2 regions of the Enterobacter sp. fkY84-1 genome follow, and region 2 is predicted to be linked to the other one. Evidence: predicted binding sites of a transcription regulator. Region 2 holds the regulator's gene; the other holds the start of a gene.

Region 1 (7,284 bases), 980 kb from region 2:
GTGTGGAGTTGCAGACTGCAGCCTGGTACACCTTTGCCCGGACTCATCTGTCGGGGTTAGCTGGCCTGAACGAAGGGTTGGCGATTCTGGAGGCCCTGATTAGCCATCAGTGGGACGTTTTCTGGCCGAAGACATTACATGCTCGTATGGAAATTCTTAGCGGCTTGAGCCAGCGCCTGCAGCAGCGCATGCGTATACTTCCACTCAACAACAGCCATCTCAGTGAGCTTTATAGCGCTGAAGCGTTGCTTACCCGGCTGGGTTCGGTGCTCCAGCGCCTTGAACTGAAGCACCTTAGCCAGTTCGATACATTACGAACGTTGGTACGTTCGAATGCTGAACGGCTGGAAATCCGTAATGACGCATCAGATTTGAATGCGATTAAGCTGCCCGGTCGTGACTTACCTCAGGAGAGGGCGGAATCGGTTGGCGAAGTGAAATGGGTCTATGTTGTGCAGCCGGAAAATCAGCCAAATGCAGAGGATCGTAGGACAGCCCACGGAGCTGCCAGAGCATGGAAACCCTTTGTCGCCGGGATGTGTTCTATGCTGGCGATCGGCGTCGCCGTGGCGTGGGGAGGGGGCTTTCTGTCCAGACCCGATCCCTTAACGACTCAGGCTATTGCCTCGCTGGCGCCGTTACCTGAAGTGCTTGCACCTGTTCAGCAAGACGCGTTAGCACAGCAAGGTACTTTACCGTCCACATTTATCACTGAAACGCAACAGCAGCTTGCCCGACTGGATAAGCTGCCTCCTGACTGGAATATTTCCTACAGCCTTCAGTTGTTAGCGCAACTCCAGACAGTGCGGCCGGAGGAGGCGAAGCCGCTCGCCGTGCAGTGGCAGCAAAAATTTAACGCGGCAGCGTTGCCTGTCGACGCTATGAACAGTTGGTATGAGGGAATGATGAAGCTTCAGCAACTGAGTCATCGGCTGAGCAGTCTGGATGAGCAAAAAGGAAAATATATCACGGTGAGTGAGCTTAAGTCGGTGATTTTTTCGACTATACAGTCATTTAACCAAACAATACCGGCTGAAGAACAACTCCGACGCCTGTCACAGCATCCAGCCGGAGATGCGCTTCCTGAAGCCGAAAAGACCCAGTTGGAGTTGCGCCTAAGACAGCTTGCTGCGCGTTACGCTCAAATAAAACAGGATTCTTCTGCTCAGTGAATTCTGGCGATAGACAGGTGAATGCGCGTGAAGGTCAAAGTGTCCCCTGCAGGAATCGAACCTGCAACTAGCCCTTAGGAGGGGCTCGTTATATCCATTTAACTAAGGGGACGAGGCGGCACGAGTATAGCGTCATTTACACTTTGCGTTAAGCGCATCGCCGCCTGACTGCTCAAAGAGTCACCATTCAGGACGTTTTTTTTGTCGATTTATCATCATTTTCCCGCGCTTTAAGCTCCGCTTTGCGTTTGTTCGACATGTCGTTACGGATCTGGGCATGGCTTAACAGCGCGAAGATAAACGTTCCGCCGCAGATGTTTCCTGCTAGTGTCGGTAAGGCGAACGGCCAGAAAAAGTCGCTCCAGTGAAGCGTACCGTTAAAGACCAGATACAGTATTTCTACGGTACCGACCACAATATGCGTGGTGTCAGCCAGCGCAATCAGCCAGGTCATCAATATGATCACGACAATTTTTGCGCTCCCTGCTGAAGGAAACATCCAGACCATCGTGGCGATGATCCAGCCGGAGATGATGGCATTAGAGAACATTTCGATCGGGGTGTTTTTCATCACATCCATGCCGATTTTTACAAATGCATCCCGGGTGGGTTCATCAAAGATCGGCATGTACTCAAACGCCCAGGCCGCGATGCCCGTGCCGATGATATTACCCAGCAGGACGACGCTCCACAGACGCATCAATAAACCGAAGTTGCCGAGGGTAGGGTTTTGCATCACCGGCAGAACGGCGGTCACCGTGTTTTCGGTAAACAGCTGCTGGCGGGCCATGATGACAATCACAAAGCCGAAGGTATAGCCGAGATTCTCGAGTAAAAAACCGCCCGGCACACCTTCCAGCTGAACATGAAATATCCCTTTGGCGAGCAGAGACGCGCCCATTGAGAGCCCTGCGGCGATAGCTGACCAGAAGAGGGCCATGGCATCGCGCTCCATCTCTTTTTCACCGTCCTGGCGTATATGCTCATGGATGGCCATCGCGCGGGAAGGGAGGCGATCTTCATCAATTTCTATTTTCTCGCCACGCGCTTTCTCCTCGCTTTCAATTTCAAGTTCCTCATCGCTCTCGCCAATTTTTTCTTCGCCCACTTCTTTCATATCTGCTCCCGGAGGTTGATCTTTCTGTTAAGCGTAGCGGCTTTTATCGGGATGCCTGTGGGGATGCTCTTAAATTGGCGGCAATGACAACAAAGGTGATACATCTCTTTCAAAGACATTATAAAATTGCCAGCGAAACGAATTCCAAAAGCCAGGCTATGCTGAGATCAGAGTCACGGTGATTACTGCCCGTAATTGTGCTCATAGACATCGGTAAACGTGCTGTTACAATCGCTTGCACGTTTACAGACGGAGCATCAACGGCTCCGTTACGGATGGCAATCAACGATAGCCATACTGAACAGGGAGATATTTATGAAACTTCGGCTGTCGGCGCTTGCGCTTGGCGCGACGATGCTTGTGGGCTGCGCCAGCTCCGGGGAGCAAACGGGACGCTCCGATCCTCTCGAAGGATTTAACCGCTCCATGTATAACTTCAACTACAACGTGCTGGACCCGTATGTGGTTCGCCCGGTGGCAGTAGCATGGCGCGATTATGTTCCCCAGCCCGCGCGTAACGGGTTAAGTAATTTTACCAGCAATCTCGAAGAGCCTGCGGTAATGGTGAACTACTTCCTGCAGGGCGACCCGTATCAAGGGATGGTGCACTTTACCCGCTTCTTCCTGAACTCCATTCTGGGGATGGGCGGCTTTATTGACGTCGCAGGCATGGCGAACCCGAAACTGCAGCGTGAGCAGCCGCACCGTTTCGGCAGCACAATGGGACATTATGGCGTCGGGTACGGTCCGTACATGCAATTACCGTTCTACGGCAGTTTCACCCTTCGTGATGACGGCGGCGATATGGTTGATACGCTGTATCCGGTTCTGTCGTGGCTGACCTGGCCGCTGTCGGTGGGTAAATGGACGGTGGAAGGGATTGAAACCCGTGCGCAACTGCTCGACTCTGATGGCTTACTGCGCCAGTCTTCTGACCCGTATATTATGGTGCGAGAAGCGTACTTCCAGAATCATGACTTTATTGCTAACGGCGGTAAGCTGAAACCGGAAGAGAATCCAAACGCGAAGGCGATCGAGAACGAACTAAAAGATATCGATTCGGAGTAAATAAAAAAGGTGAGCAATGCTCACCTTTTTCAATTCCTGTGCGATTAGAACGCGTAGTTGAAGTTCGTACCGAACAGCCAGGCTTTACCTTCAGAGGTAAACTCGTAAGGGCCTTCCTGGAACGTCACTTTCTGACCGTGCATATAAGATACGCCCGCATCGATAGATGCATTCTCGTTGAACGCATAAGTCGCGCCTGCACTTATCCAGAAGCGGTCCTGATCCGGAATGGAAATGGAACGCTTGTCTGCCGGAACCGGGCTGTCGTCAAATGCGATACCGGAGCGGAAAGTCCAGTTTTTATCGTAGTAGTAGGTGGTACCCAACGCAATACGATAAGCGTCGTGGAAGCTTTCGTCCTTATAGAACAGCGTTTGACCATTGCTTCCGGTCGCTTTCAGCTCCTGGAACTGGCTCCAGCTGGTATAGGCCAGGCTGTAGTGGATCGCCCATTGCGGTGCAACGCGGTTATAACCGGAGACTTCCCACATTTCTGGCAAATGCAGTGACAGCGAACCTGGAACGGTCTGGTTTGACGTTCCCCAAGGAATGGTGGTACCCGCACCAGGAACCACGTTGTTCACAGGCTTCAGGATGCCGCTCTTGTAATCGCCGTCGAAGTCAATTTTCACTTCGGAGCGATAGGTCAGGCCCCAACGGTTGTTTTTGTCCAGCTCGTACAGGATACCGGCGTTCCAGCCATAGCCCCACTCATCACCTTCAAGGCTGGCAATTTTATTGCTGTTTTTTGGCAGGCGAGCAGTTTGCTCCCCGGAGTAACGTTCAATTTTGGCATCGGCGTAGACGGCATCAAAGCCCAGACCAAAGCTCCAGTTGTCGTTCAGGCGATAAGCACCACTCAGGTTCAGGTTCAGCGTAGTAAGGTCTGTTTTACCGCCGTATTCACCAGCCGGGTAGTTGCTATTGAACTCGGTAGCAAGGCCGTAGTTAGAGGTTACGGATGCTCCCCAGCCAAACTGTTCATTGATAGGCGAAACGAAGTGCAGGTTAGGGACCCATGCTGTTGGGGCAATATTGTCCGCTTTAAGGCTCGCACCCGTGTAAGGCGACTTGCCAGAAATGTTGACATCAGGATCGATATAAACCGCACCGGCAGAGAAAGTCGGACGATCAAACATCATGATCAATGCGGGGTTACGACTTGCGTTACCCGCATCATCAGCAATAGCGCCTTCCCCTGAATACGCGCGGCCAAGGCCAGAGGAAGAAAATTCGTTTAACTGAAAGCCCGCTGACCATGCGGAAGTGGAGACGAGTGCCACTGCGACTGCCAGCGCAGTCTTGTTGAACAGGGTTTTCTGGCTCATGACCATAACCTCATTGAGTTATTTTTATTCAATAATTGTTACATACCGTAACAGGAGCGCGAAGTGTAGGGTCTGAGGTATGACAGACAAATCAGACCAGTGGCCAGAGTATAGGTCCGACCAGCCTGAATGTTGCAAGTTTGTTTATTAATATTTTCAAACATGTTTCGTGAAACGAGATCTGGTTGGCAAAATTGTGACCATCGCGACTCACCCAAAAGGGTGGTTTTTGTTTTAGATCATTTTTTAGTGTGATATTGGTCACTTATCCGATTTTGCGCCATTAACGGCTGGAGAGAGCCCGCGCCGGGGCGTAAAATAGCAGCATCGTGTTTATCTCGCGCGCTGCGCGAATACAGAGGAAATTGAGCTATGAGTAAATGCAGTGCTGATGAAACCCCGGTTTGCTGCTGTATGGATGTTGGCACCATCATGGACAACTCCGATTGCACCGCGTCTTACAGCCGTGTGTTCACCAACCGCGCCGAAGCGGAAGAGACCCTGGCCGCGCTGAGCAAGCGTGCGCGTGATGTTGAATCCGAGCCGTGTGAAATCAAGTCGACCTTTACCGAAGTGGAAGGCGGCGTGAAGCTGGATATCGACTTTGTTTTTGCCTGCGAAGCTGAAACGCTGATTTTCCAGCTGGGTCTGCGTTAATTCCTGCGGCCTGATGCCCTCACCCCGACCCTCTCCCACGGGAGAGGGCGCAAGCATTAAAAACGGTAACCTACGGGTTACCGTTTTGCTTTTACCTTGCGTACCCGGCAACATACCGCACAAATGCCCCTGCCATACAGGGGCATTTTCTTTTTCTTCTCTGTGTTTTAGCTCGCACTTTTTCGTTTCCCCGATTGGCTGAATGTAAAAAAATGGTTAAGACTATTATCAGGTCAGACCACTTAGTGTTTGCGAATATTTTTTTACAGGGGAGTGTTATGAGTCAGGCATTACCGCTTATTACCCGTCAGGGCGATCGCATTGCCATAGTCAGTGGATTGCGCACGCCATTTGCGCGTCAGGCAACGGCGTTTCATGGCATACCGGCCGTCGACCTGGGGAAAATGGTAGTGGGGGAGATGCTGGCTCGCAGCGAAATTCCGCCGGAGGTCATCGAACAGCTGGTCTTCGGCCAGGTCGTGCAGATGCCTGAAGCCCCCAACATTGCGCGGGAAATCGTCCTCGGTACCGGGATGAATGTTCATACCGATGCCTACAGCGTCAGCCGCGCCTGCGCAACCAGCTTCCAGGCCGTGGCTAACGTCGCCGAAAGCCTGATGGCGGGCACCATTCGCGCCGGGATAGCGGGGGGAGCGGACTCCTCTTCGGTACTGCCAATTGGGGTCAGTAAAAAGCTGGCGCGCATCCTGGTGGATGCCAACAAAGCCCGTACGACGGGTCAGAAACTCAAACTCTTCTCGCGTTTACGTCTGCGCGACCTGATGCCTGTACCTCCTGCCGTCGCGGAATACTCCACCGGCCTGCGCATGGGCGACACCGCCGAGCAGATGGCCAAAACCTACGGCATTACTCGTGAACAGCAGGATGCGCTGGCGCATCGTTCACATCAGCTTGCGGCAAAAGCCTGGTCGGAAGGCAAGCTGACCGATGAGGTCTTGACCGCCTATATTCCGCCCTATCGCGAACCGCTTGCGGAAGATAACAATATTCGTGGCACGTCAACGCTGGCGGATTACGCCAAACTGCGCCCGGCGTTTGACCGCAAGCACGGCACCGTGACGGCGGCGAACAGTACGCCGCTGACGGACGGGGCTGCCGCCGTGATCCTGATGACCGAATCCCGTGCAAAAGAGCTGGGCATTACTCCCCTGGGCTATTTACGCAGCTACGCCTTCACCGCCATTGACGTCTGGCAGGACATGCTGTTGGGTCCGGCATGGTCCACGCCGCTGGCGCTGGATCGCGCGGGGCTGACGCTGGCTGATTTAACCCTGATTGATATGCACGAAGCGTTTGCCGCGCAAACCCTGGCAAACGTCCAGCTGCTGGCAAGCGAGCGTTTCGCACGTGATGTGCTGGGCCGCGCGCATGCCACGGGTGAAGTGGATCAGAGTAAATTCAACGTGCTGGGTGGCTCTATCGCCTACGGTCATCCGTTTGCCGCTACAGGGGCGAGGATGATCACGCAAACATTACATGAACTCCGTCGCCGTGGCGGTGGGTTTGGCCTTGTTACCGCCTGTGCGGCGGGCGGCCTTGGCGCAGCAATGGTTCTGGAGGCTGAATAATGGATATGCCATCTGCATTTAATCTGACGGTTCGCCTCGATAACGTGGCCGTTATCACTATTGATGTGCCTGATGAAAAGATGAATACCCTGAAGGCCGAATTTGGCGTTCAGGTGCGCGCGATGCTAAAGCAGATCCGCGAGAACAAAGCCATTCGCGGCCTGGTGTTTATCTCTGCCAAACCCGACAACTTTATCGCCGGGGCGGATATCAACATGATTGCCCGGGCGCAAAGCGCGCTGGAAGCCGAAGAGCTGGCGCGTCAGGGCCAGCAGGTGATGTCGGAGATCAACAGTCTCCCAATCCCGGTCATCGCAGCGATCCACGGTGCGTGTCTGGGCGGTGGGCTGGAG
Region 2 (7,284 bases):
TCACGCCAAAGATGACCCTTTTATGGATCATCACTCGATTCCCGCTCAGGAATTCCTGCCCGACAACGTTCACTATCAGTTGACCGAGCACGGCGGCCACGTCGGGTTTATCGGCGGCACGCTGCGCCGCCCGAAAATGTGGCTTGAGACGCGTATTCCTGACTGGCTAACCCCTTATCTGGACGGTGCAACATGATTATTCCCTGGCAGGATCTGGCTCCCGAAACGCTCGATAATCTGATTGAAAGCTTTGTATTACGCGAAGGCACCGATTATGGTGAACAGGAACGCTCGCTTGAGCAAAAGGTCAACGATGTAAAGCGCCAGCTGAAAAGCGGCGACGTGGTGCTGGTGTGGTCAGAACTGCATGAGACGGTCAATATCATGCCCCGCAACGCGTTTCACGGCTGATCTTCCACCCTTTTCAGTCAGGGAGTTGCTATGTCTGCCAGACATCCGGTTATTGCCGTTACGGGGTCGAGTGGTGCGGGAACCACCACCACCAGCCTCGCATTTCGCAAGATTTTCGCCCAGCTGAATCTCCGTGCGGCGGAGGTCGAAGGCGACAGCTTTCACCGCTACACGCGCCCGGAGATGGACATGGCCATCCGTAAGGCGCGCGATCTGGGTAAACACATCAGCTACTTCGGTCCGGAAGCCAATGACTTCGGCCTGCTGGAACAAACCTTTATTGAGTACGGCCAGAGCGGTAAAGGGCAGTCCCGCAAGTATCTGCATACCTATGATGAAGCCGTTCCCTGGAATCAGGTGCCTGGCACCTTTACCCCCTGGCAGCCCCTGCCGGAACCTACCGACGTGCTGTTCTACGAAGGATTACACGGCGGCGTGGTCACGCCGCAGCACGACGTGGCGCGCCACGTGGATCTGCTGGTTGGCGTGGTGCCTATCGTTAACCTGGAGTGGATCCAGAAGCTGACGCGTGACATGAGCGAGCGCGGCCACTCGCGCGAAGCAGTGATGGATTCGGTGGTGCGCTCCATGGAAGACTACATCAACTTCCTGACGCCGCAGTTTTCCCGCACCCATATCAACTTCCAGCGCGTGCCGACGGTGGACACCTCCAACCCGTTCGCGGCCAAAAGTATCCCATCCCTGGATGAGAGCTTTGTGGTGATCCATTTCCGCAATCTCGAAGGCATTGACTACCCCTGGCTGCTGGCGATGCTGCAGGGCTCGTTTATTTCTCACATGAATACATTAGTCGTACCGGGCGGAAAAATGGGGCTGGCGATGGAGCTCATCATGACGCCGCTGGTGGAGCGATTGATGGAAGGGAAACAGATCGCGTGAGTTTTTTGCCCGGTGGCGCTGCGCTTACCGGGCCTACGGTCGTGCTTTTGTAGGGCGGGTCAGCGAAGCGCCACCCGCCAAACATTAAGCCTCGATCACTTCATACGAATGGGTGATTTTTACCGCTTTCTCCAGCATTAACGCCACAGAGCAGTACTTCTCCGCAGACAGGTCCACCGCACGTGAAACCGCCGCGTCTTTCAGTTCTTTACCGGTGACCACAAAGTGCAGATTGATGTGGGTGAACAGGCGTGGCGCCTCTTCGCGGCGTTCTGACGTGAGTTTGACCTCACAATCCGTCACGTCATGACGGCCTTTTTGCAGAATCGACACCACGTCAATGGCGCTGCATCCCCCTGCCGCCATCAGCACCATTTCCATTGGGCTGGGCGCTTTATCGCCGGAGTTACCATCCATCAAAATCTGATGTCCTGACGCGGACTCGCCCAGGAACGTTAAACCTTCAACCCACTTCACGCGCGCTTGCATATTCTTAAACTCCAACGTTGCATTTTTGGTGACAGATTACGCGTGCGTTACATTTCTCGCAATGGAAGGCGACCTGCATCATGCTGAAGCGAGACACCAGGAGACACGCGGCGAAAGCTATGCTAAAACACTCAGGATGCTACAGTAATACATTGACGTTACACATGTATGCAGAGGACATCAAACTTTACTGGCTGCGAAACGTTACGGTAGCCGACTTCCCAGGGTATGGGTAAGAATTCGATTGCAACCCCAGAGTCCGGATGCATCTGATGACTCTGGTGACAGCTTATAACAGAGGATAACAGCGCATGGTGCTTGGCAAACCGCAAACAGACCCGACTCTCGAATGGTTCTTGTCTCATTGCCACATTCATAAGTACCCATCAAAGAGCACGCTGATTCACCAGGGTGAAAAAGCGGAAACGTTGTATTACATCGTTAAAGGCTCGGTGGCAGTGCTGATCAAAGATGAAGAAGGGAAAGAGATGATCCTTTCTTATCTGAACCAGGGCGATTTCATCGGTGAACTGGGCCTGTTTGAAGAGGGCCAGGAACGTAGCGCCTGGGTTCGTGCAAAGACAGCATGTGAAGTGGCTGAAATTTCTTACAAGAAGTTCCGTCAGCTGATTCAGGTTAACCCTGACATTCTGATGCGTCTCTCTTCCCAGATGGCGCGCCGTCTGCAGGTCACCTCAGAGAAAGTGGGCAACCTCGCCTTCCTGGACGTGACGGGCCGCATCGCACAAACTCTGCTGAACCTGGCGAAACAGCCGGACGCCATGACCCATCCGGACGGCATGCAAATTAAAATTACCCGTCAGGAAATTGGTCAAATCGTCGGTTGCTCCCGTGAAACAGTGGGCCGTATCCTGAAAATGCTGGAAGATCAAAACCTGATCTCCGCCCACGGTAAAACCATCGTGGTTTACGGAACGCGTTAATTCCGCTTAAACGGCGTGCCATCGCAAGGTGTCACGCCGTTTTTGTCTCTACTCCTCATGTGGCGCAGGCTGATCTATCACCCGGAAGTTAACTACGCACTGCGACAAACGCTGGTGTTGTGTCTACCCGTGGCCATCGGCCTGATCCTCGGACACCTTCAGCAAGGCCTGCTCTTTTCCCTCGTGCCCGCCTGCTGCAACATTGCTGGCCTGGACACACCGCATAAGCGCTTTTTCAAACGTCTGATCGTGGGCGGCTGCCTGTTTGCTGGCTGTAGCCTTGCCGTACAGCTTTTACTGGCCCGGGATATCCCGCTGCCGCTGATCCTGACGGTGCTGGCGATGACGCTCGGCGTCACGGCGGAAATCAGCTCGCTGCACGCCCGCCTGCTTCCCGCCTCGCTGATTGCGGCCATCTTCACGCTGAGCCTCGCCGGGAATATGCCGGTGTGGGAGCCGCTACTGATCTACGCGCTGGGGACACTGTGGTACGGGCTGTTTAACTGGTTCTGGTTCTGGCTGTGGCGGGAACAGCCGCTGCGCGAATCCCTGAGCCTGCTCTATGTGCAGTTGGCGGAATACTGCGAAGCCAAATACACCCTGCTCACCCAGCATACCGATCCGGAAAAAGCCTTACCGCCGCTGCTGACGCGCCAGCAGAAGGTGGTGGATCTGATAAGCCAGTGCTATCAGCAGCTGCATATGCTCGCCGCCAACAAGAACCACGAGTACAAACGGCTGCTGCGCACCTTCCAGGTAGGCCTGGATCTGCAGGAGCATATCTCTGTTAGCCTGCACCACCCGCAGGAGGTGCAAAAGCTGGTTGAGCGCAGCCACGCCGAAGCGGTGATCCGCTGGAACGCGCAGACCGTCTCGGCACGCCTGCGCGTGCTGGCTGACGATATTCTCTACCACCGCTATCCCACGCGCTTTAACATGGAAAAACAGCTCGGCGCGCTGGAGAAAATCGCCCGTCAGCATCCGGATAACCCGGTCGGCCAGTTTGCCGCCTGGCACTTCAGCCGCATCGCCCGCGTGCTACGCACCCAGCGCCCGCTTTATTCCCGCGACCTGATGGCGGATAAACAAAAACGGCTTCCCCTGTTGCCCGCGCTCAAAAGCTATCTATCTCTCAAATCGTCCGCCCTGCGCAATGCCGCACGAATTAGCGTCATGCTCAGTATCGCCAGCCTGATGGGCATGGCGCTGCATCTGCCGAAGCCCTACTGGATCTTAATGACCGTGCTGTTCGTCACCCAGAACGGCTACGGCGCCACGCGGGTGCGTATTCTGCACCGGGCGGGCGGCACCATGGCCGGGCTGATCATTGCAGGCGTAACGCTGCACTTCCACGTGCCGGAAGGCTATACCCTGGCAGGCATGCTGGCGATCACGCTGGTGAGCTACCTGATTATCCGCAAAAATTACGGCTGGGCGATGGTGGGCTTTACGGTGACGGCGGTATACACCCTGCAGCTGCTTACGCTGAACGGCGAACAGTTTATTATCGCCAGGCTGATTGATACCCTGATCGGCTGCCTGATTGCCTTCGGCGGTATGGTCTGGCTCTGGCCGCAGTGGCAAAGCGGACTGCTCAGGCAGAACGCCCACGACGCGCTGGAGGCCGACCAGCAGGCCATTCGCCTCATCCTGAGCGACGACCCGCAGCCCTCCCCGCTGGCGTATCAGCGCATGAAGGTCAACCAGGCGCACAACGCCCTGTTCAACTCGCTCAACCAGGCGATGCAGGAGCCGGGCTTTAACTCACATTATCTGGCCGATATGAAGCTGTGGGTAACGCACAGTCAGTTTATCGTTGAGCACATTAACGCCATGACGACGCTGGCGCGCGAGCATACGATGCTGACGCCGGATCTGGCGCAGCGCTACCTGCAGTCGTGTGAAATTGCGTTGCAGCGCTGCCAGCAGCGTCTGGAGTATGACTCACCGGGCGAGTCGGGGGATTTAAATATTCTGGAAGCGCCGGAGACGTTAACCCACGGGCCAATGAGCACCCTTGAGCAACACTTGCAGCGCGTGCTGGGGCATCTGAACACCATGCACACCATTTCGTCGGTGGCATGGCGTCAGCGTCCGCATCATGGGGTTTGGTTAACGCGCCGGTTGAAACGAACCGAATATTAGCCTTTAACGATCTTTGCAACCGCCGCGGCAAAGCGGGTTAAGCCGTCTTCGATGTCTTTGTCTTCCACCACCAGCGACGGCGCAAAGCGCATCACGTCCGGCCCGGCGTTGAGCACCATCACCCCTTCGCGAGCGGCGGCGTGCAGGAAATCACGCGCGCGGCCCTTGTACTGCGGCTTCAGCTCGGCGCCAATCAGCAGCCCCATCCCGCGGATCTCGCTGAACACGTCGTACTGCTCGTCAATCTGCTTCAGGTGCTTCACAAACAGCTCGCGCTTCGCGCTAACGCCGTTTAGCACCTCTGGCGTGTTGATGATGTCGAACGCGGCCCCCGCTACGGCGCTCGCCAGCGGGTTACCGCCGTAGGTAGAGCCATGAGAACCGACGTGGAACGCGGAGGCGATCTCCTGCGTCGTCAGGACCGCACTCACCGGGAAACCGCCGCCGAGCGCTTTCGCGCTGGTCAGAATATCCGGCGTCACGCCGTAGTGCATATAGGCAAACAGGTCCCCGGTACGCCCCATCCCGCACTGCACTTCATCAAACACCAGCAGCGCCTGATGTTCGTCGCACAGCGCGCGCAGCCCTTTCAGGAATTCCGGGGTTGCCGCGGTCACGCCGCCTTCCCCCTGAATAGGCTCGACCACCACCGCGCAGGTGTGGTCGTCCATCACCGCTTTCACCGCGTGCAGATCGTTAAACGGCACATGGATGATGTCGGCTGGTTTCGGACCGAACCCGTCGGAATACTTCGGCTGGCCGCCAACGGAGACGGTAAAGAAGGAGCGCCCGTGGAAGGCATTGTGGAAGGCGATGATTTTGGTTTTGTACGGGCTGTGGCGCGTGGTCGCGTAGTAGCGCGCCAGCTTAAAGGCGGTTTCGTTGGCTTCGGTGCCGGAGTTCATAAACAGCACGCGCTCGGCAAACGTGGCATCAATGATCTTACGGCCCAGGCGCAGCGCCGGTTCGTTGGTGAACACGTTGCTGGTGTGCCACAGGGTTTCACCCTGGGTTTTCAGCGCCTCCACCAGCGCGGGATGGCAATGACCCAGCGCCGTGACCGCAATCCCGCCCGCGAAATCCACATACTCCTTGCCCTGCTGATCCCAGACGCGGCTGCCTTTCCCCTTCACCGGGATAAATTCAGCCGGTGCATAAATCGGCAGAATCACTTCATCGAATGTCGCGCGGGTAATTGCTGGTTGTTCAGTTGCCATGTCATGACCATCCATTTATGTCACATTGATTGTGAAAATATAATCACAAAATATGCATAAAAAATCACAGCAAGGCAACAGATATTCAGCGATGGAGGAAATTTGCCAGCAGCGCGTGCCCCTGCTCGCTGAGGATGCTTTCCGGATGGAACTGCACGCCTTCGAGATCCCATTCGCGATGTCGAATCCCCATGATCTCCTGCGTATCGCTCCAGGCGGTCACCTCAAAGCCGTCGGGCAGCGTCGACGGGTCAATGACCAGGGAATGGTAGCGCGTCACGGTTAACGGATTATTGAGCCCCGTGAACACTCCGGTGCCCGTGTGGGTGACCGGCGAGGTTTTGCCGTGCATGACTTTGGCGGCGCGCACGATGGTGGCACCAAAGGCCTGAGCAATCGCCTGATGGCCCAGACAAACGCCGAGGATCGGCAGCTTGCCGGCATAGTGCTGGATAACCTCCAGCGAAATACCTGATTCCGACGGCGTGCAGGGGCCGGGTGAAATCACGATTTTCTGCGGAGCCAGCGTCTCGATATCGGCCAGGCCAATCTCGTCGTTACGTCGGACAACCACCTCTGCACCCAGTTCGCAAAAATACTGGTAAAGGTTCCAGGTGAAGGAATCGTAGTTATCAATCAGCAGAATCATGGCGGCTCCCGAAAAAAATGCCGCCCTATTCTACTCAGATTCCCGCGCTTCGCTCACTACTTTGGCAAAGATCGCGTTTAGCGCGGTTAAATCCCCCGTTGCGCCGCTGCGGTTAGCGGACACCCACTCCTCGGGATCGATATCGCGCCAGTCCAGTGAATAGCCCGCATGGATCGCCAGCTGCTCAAAGAAAACGCGCTGAGCAATACCGTTACCTCTCGAAAAAGGATGCAGCATGTTGATTTCACAATAATAATGGCTAATTTTTTCAATGAACGCCGCTTTCTCAAGGCCAGCCAGATACTTTTCGCTTTCCAGCGCCGCCATCAGTTCATTACCCATCTTTTCGATGTATTCGAAATGGCAGAAGGGAATATCACCTTTGAAAATATCGTCGGTCCGGAACTCACCTGCCCGCTTCATCTCTCTGCGGTAGAGATGGCGGTGAATAAGGCACAGATGGGGTAATCCGGGCGCGGAAGGCCCAAGCGCCAGGCTCTCAATCTCGGGATCCGATGGACCATTACCT

The links. The regulator CRP, encoded in region 2, controls carbon source genes, mostly activating them, when cyclic AMP is high. The targets are predictions, from matches to a motif close to ATGTGANNNNNNTCACAT.
Region 1: a site for CRP is predicted at 4,935-4,952, ahead of ACEPLT_RS15935 (YfcZ/YiiS family protein). Genes of this name have one in related genera too.

What each region holds. Positions count from the first base shown of each region.
Region 1 covers NZ_CP169393.1:3,335,257-3,342,540, reverse strand. Annotated here, with positions in the region: gene ACEPLT_RS15960 (VasL domain-containing protein) at 1-1,172, shown strand, start outside; tRNA gene ACEPLT_RS15955 (tRNA-Arg) at 1,213-1,284, opposite strand; gene ACEPLT_RS15950 (formate/nitrite transporter family protein) at 1,360-2,289, opposite strand; gene mlaA (phospholipid-binding lipoprotein MlaA) at 2,605-3,357, shown strand; gene fadL (long-chain fatty acid transporter FadL) at 3,402-4,685, opposite strand; gene ACEPLT_RS15935 (YfcZ/YiiS family protein) at 5,058-5,342, shown strand; gene fadI (acetyl-CoA C-acyltransferase FadI) at 5,621-6,931, shown strand; gene fadJ (fatty acid oxidation complex subunit alpha FadJ) at 6,931-7,284, shown strand, end outside.
Region 2 covers NZ_CP169393.1:4,313,948-4,321,231, forward strand. Annotated here, with positions in the region: gene ACEPLT_RS20710 (hydrolase) at 1-196, shown strand, start outside; gene ACEPLT_RS20715 (YheU family protein) at 193-411, shown strand; gene ACEPLT_RS20720 (phosphoribulokinase) at 442-1,311, shown strand; gene ACEPLT_RS20725 (OsmC family protein) at 1,396-1,800, opposite strand; gene crp (cAMP-activated global transcriptional regulator CRP) at 2,112-2,744, shown strand; gene ACEPLT_RS20735 (YccS/YhfK family putative transporter) at 2,802-4,889, shown strand; gene argD (bifunctional acetylornithine/succinyldiaminopimelate transaminase) at 4,886-6,106, opposite strand; gene pabA (aminodeoxychorismate synthase component 2) at 6,192-6,755, opposite strand; gene ACEPLT_RS20750 (putative adenosine monophosphate-protein transferase Fic) at 6,786-7,284, opposite strand, start outside.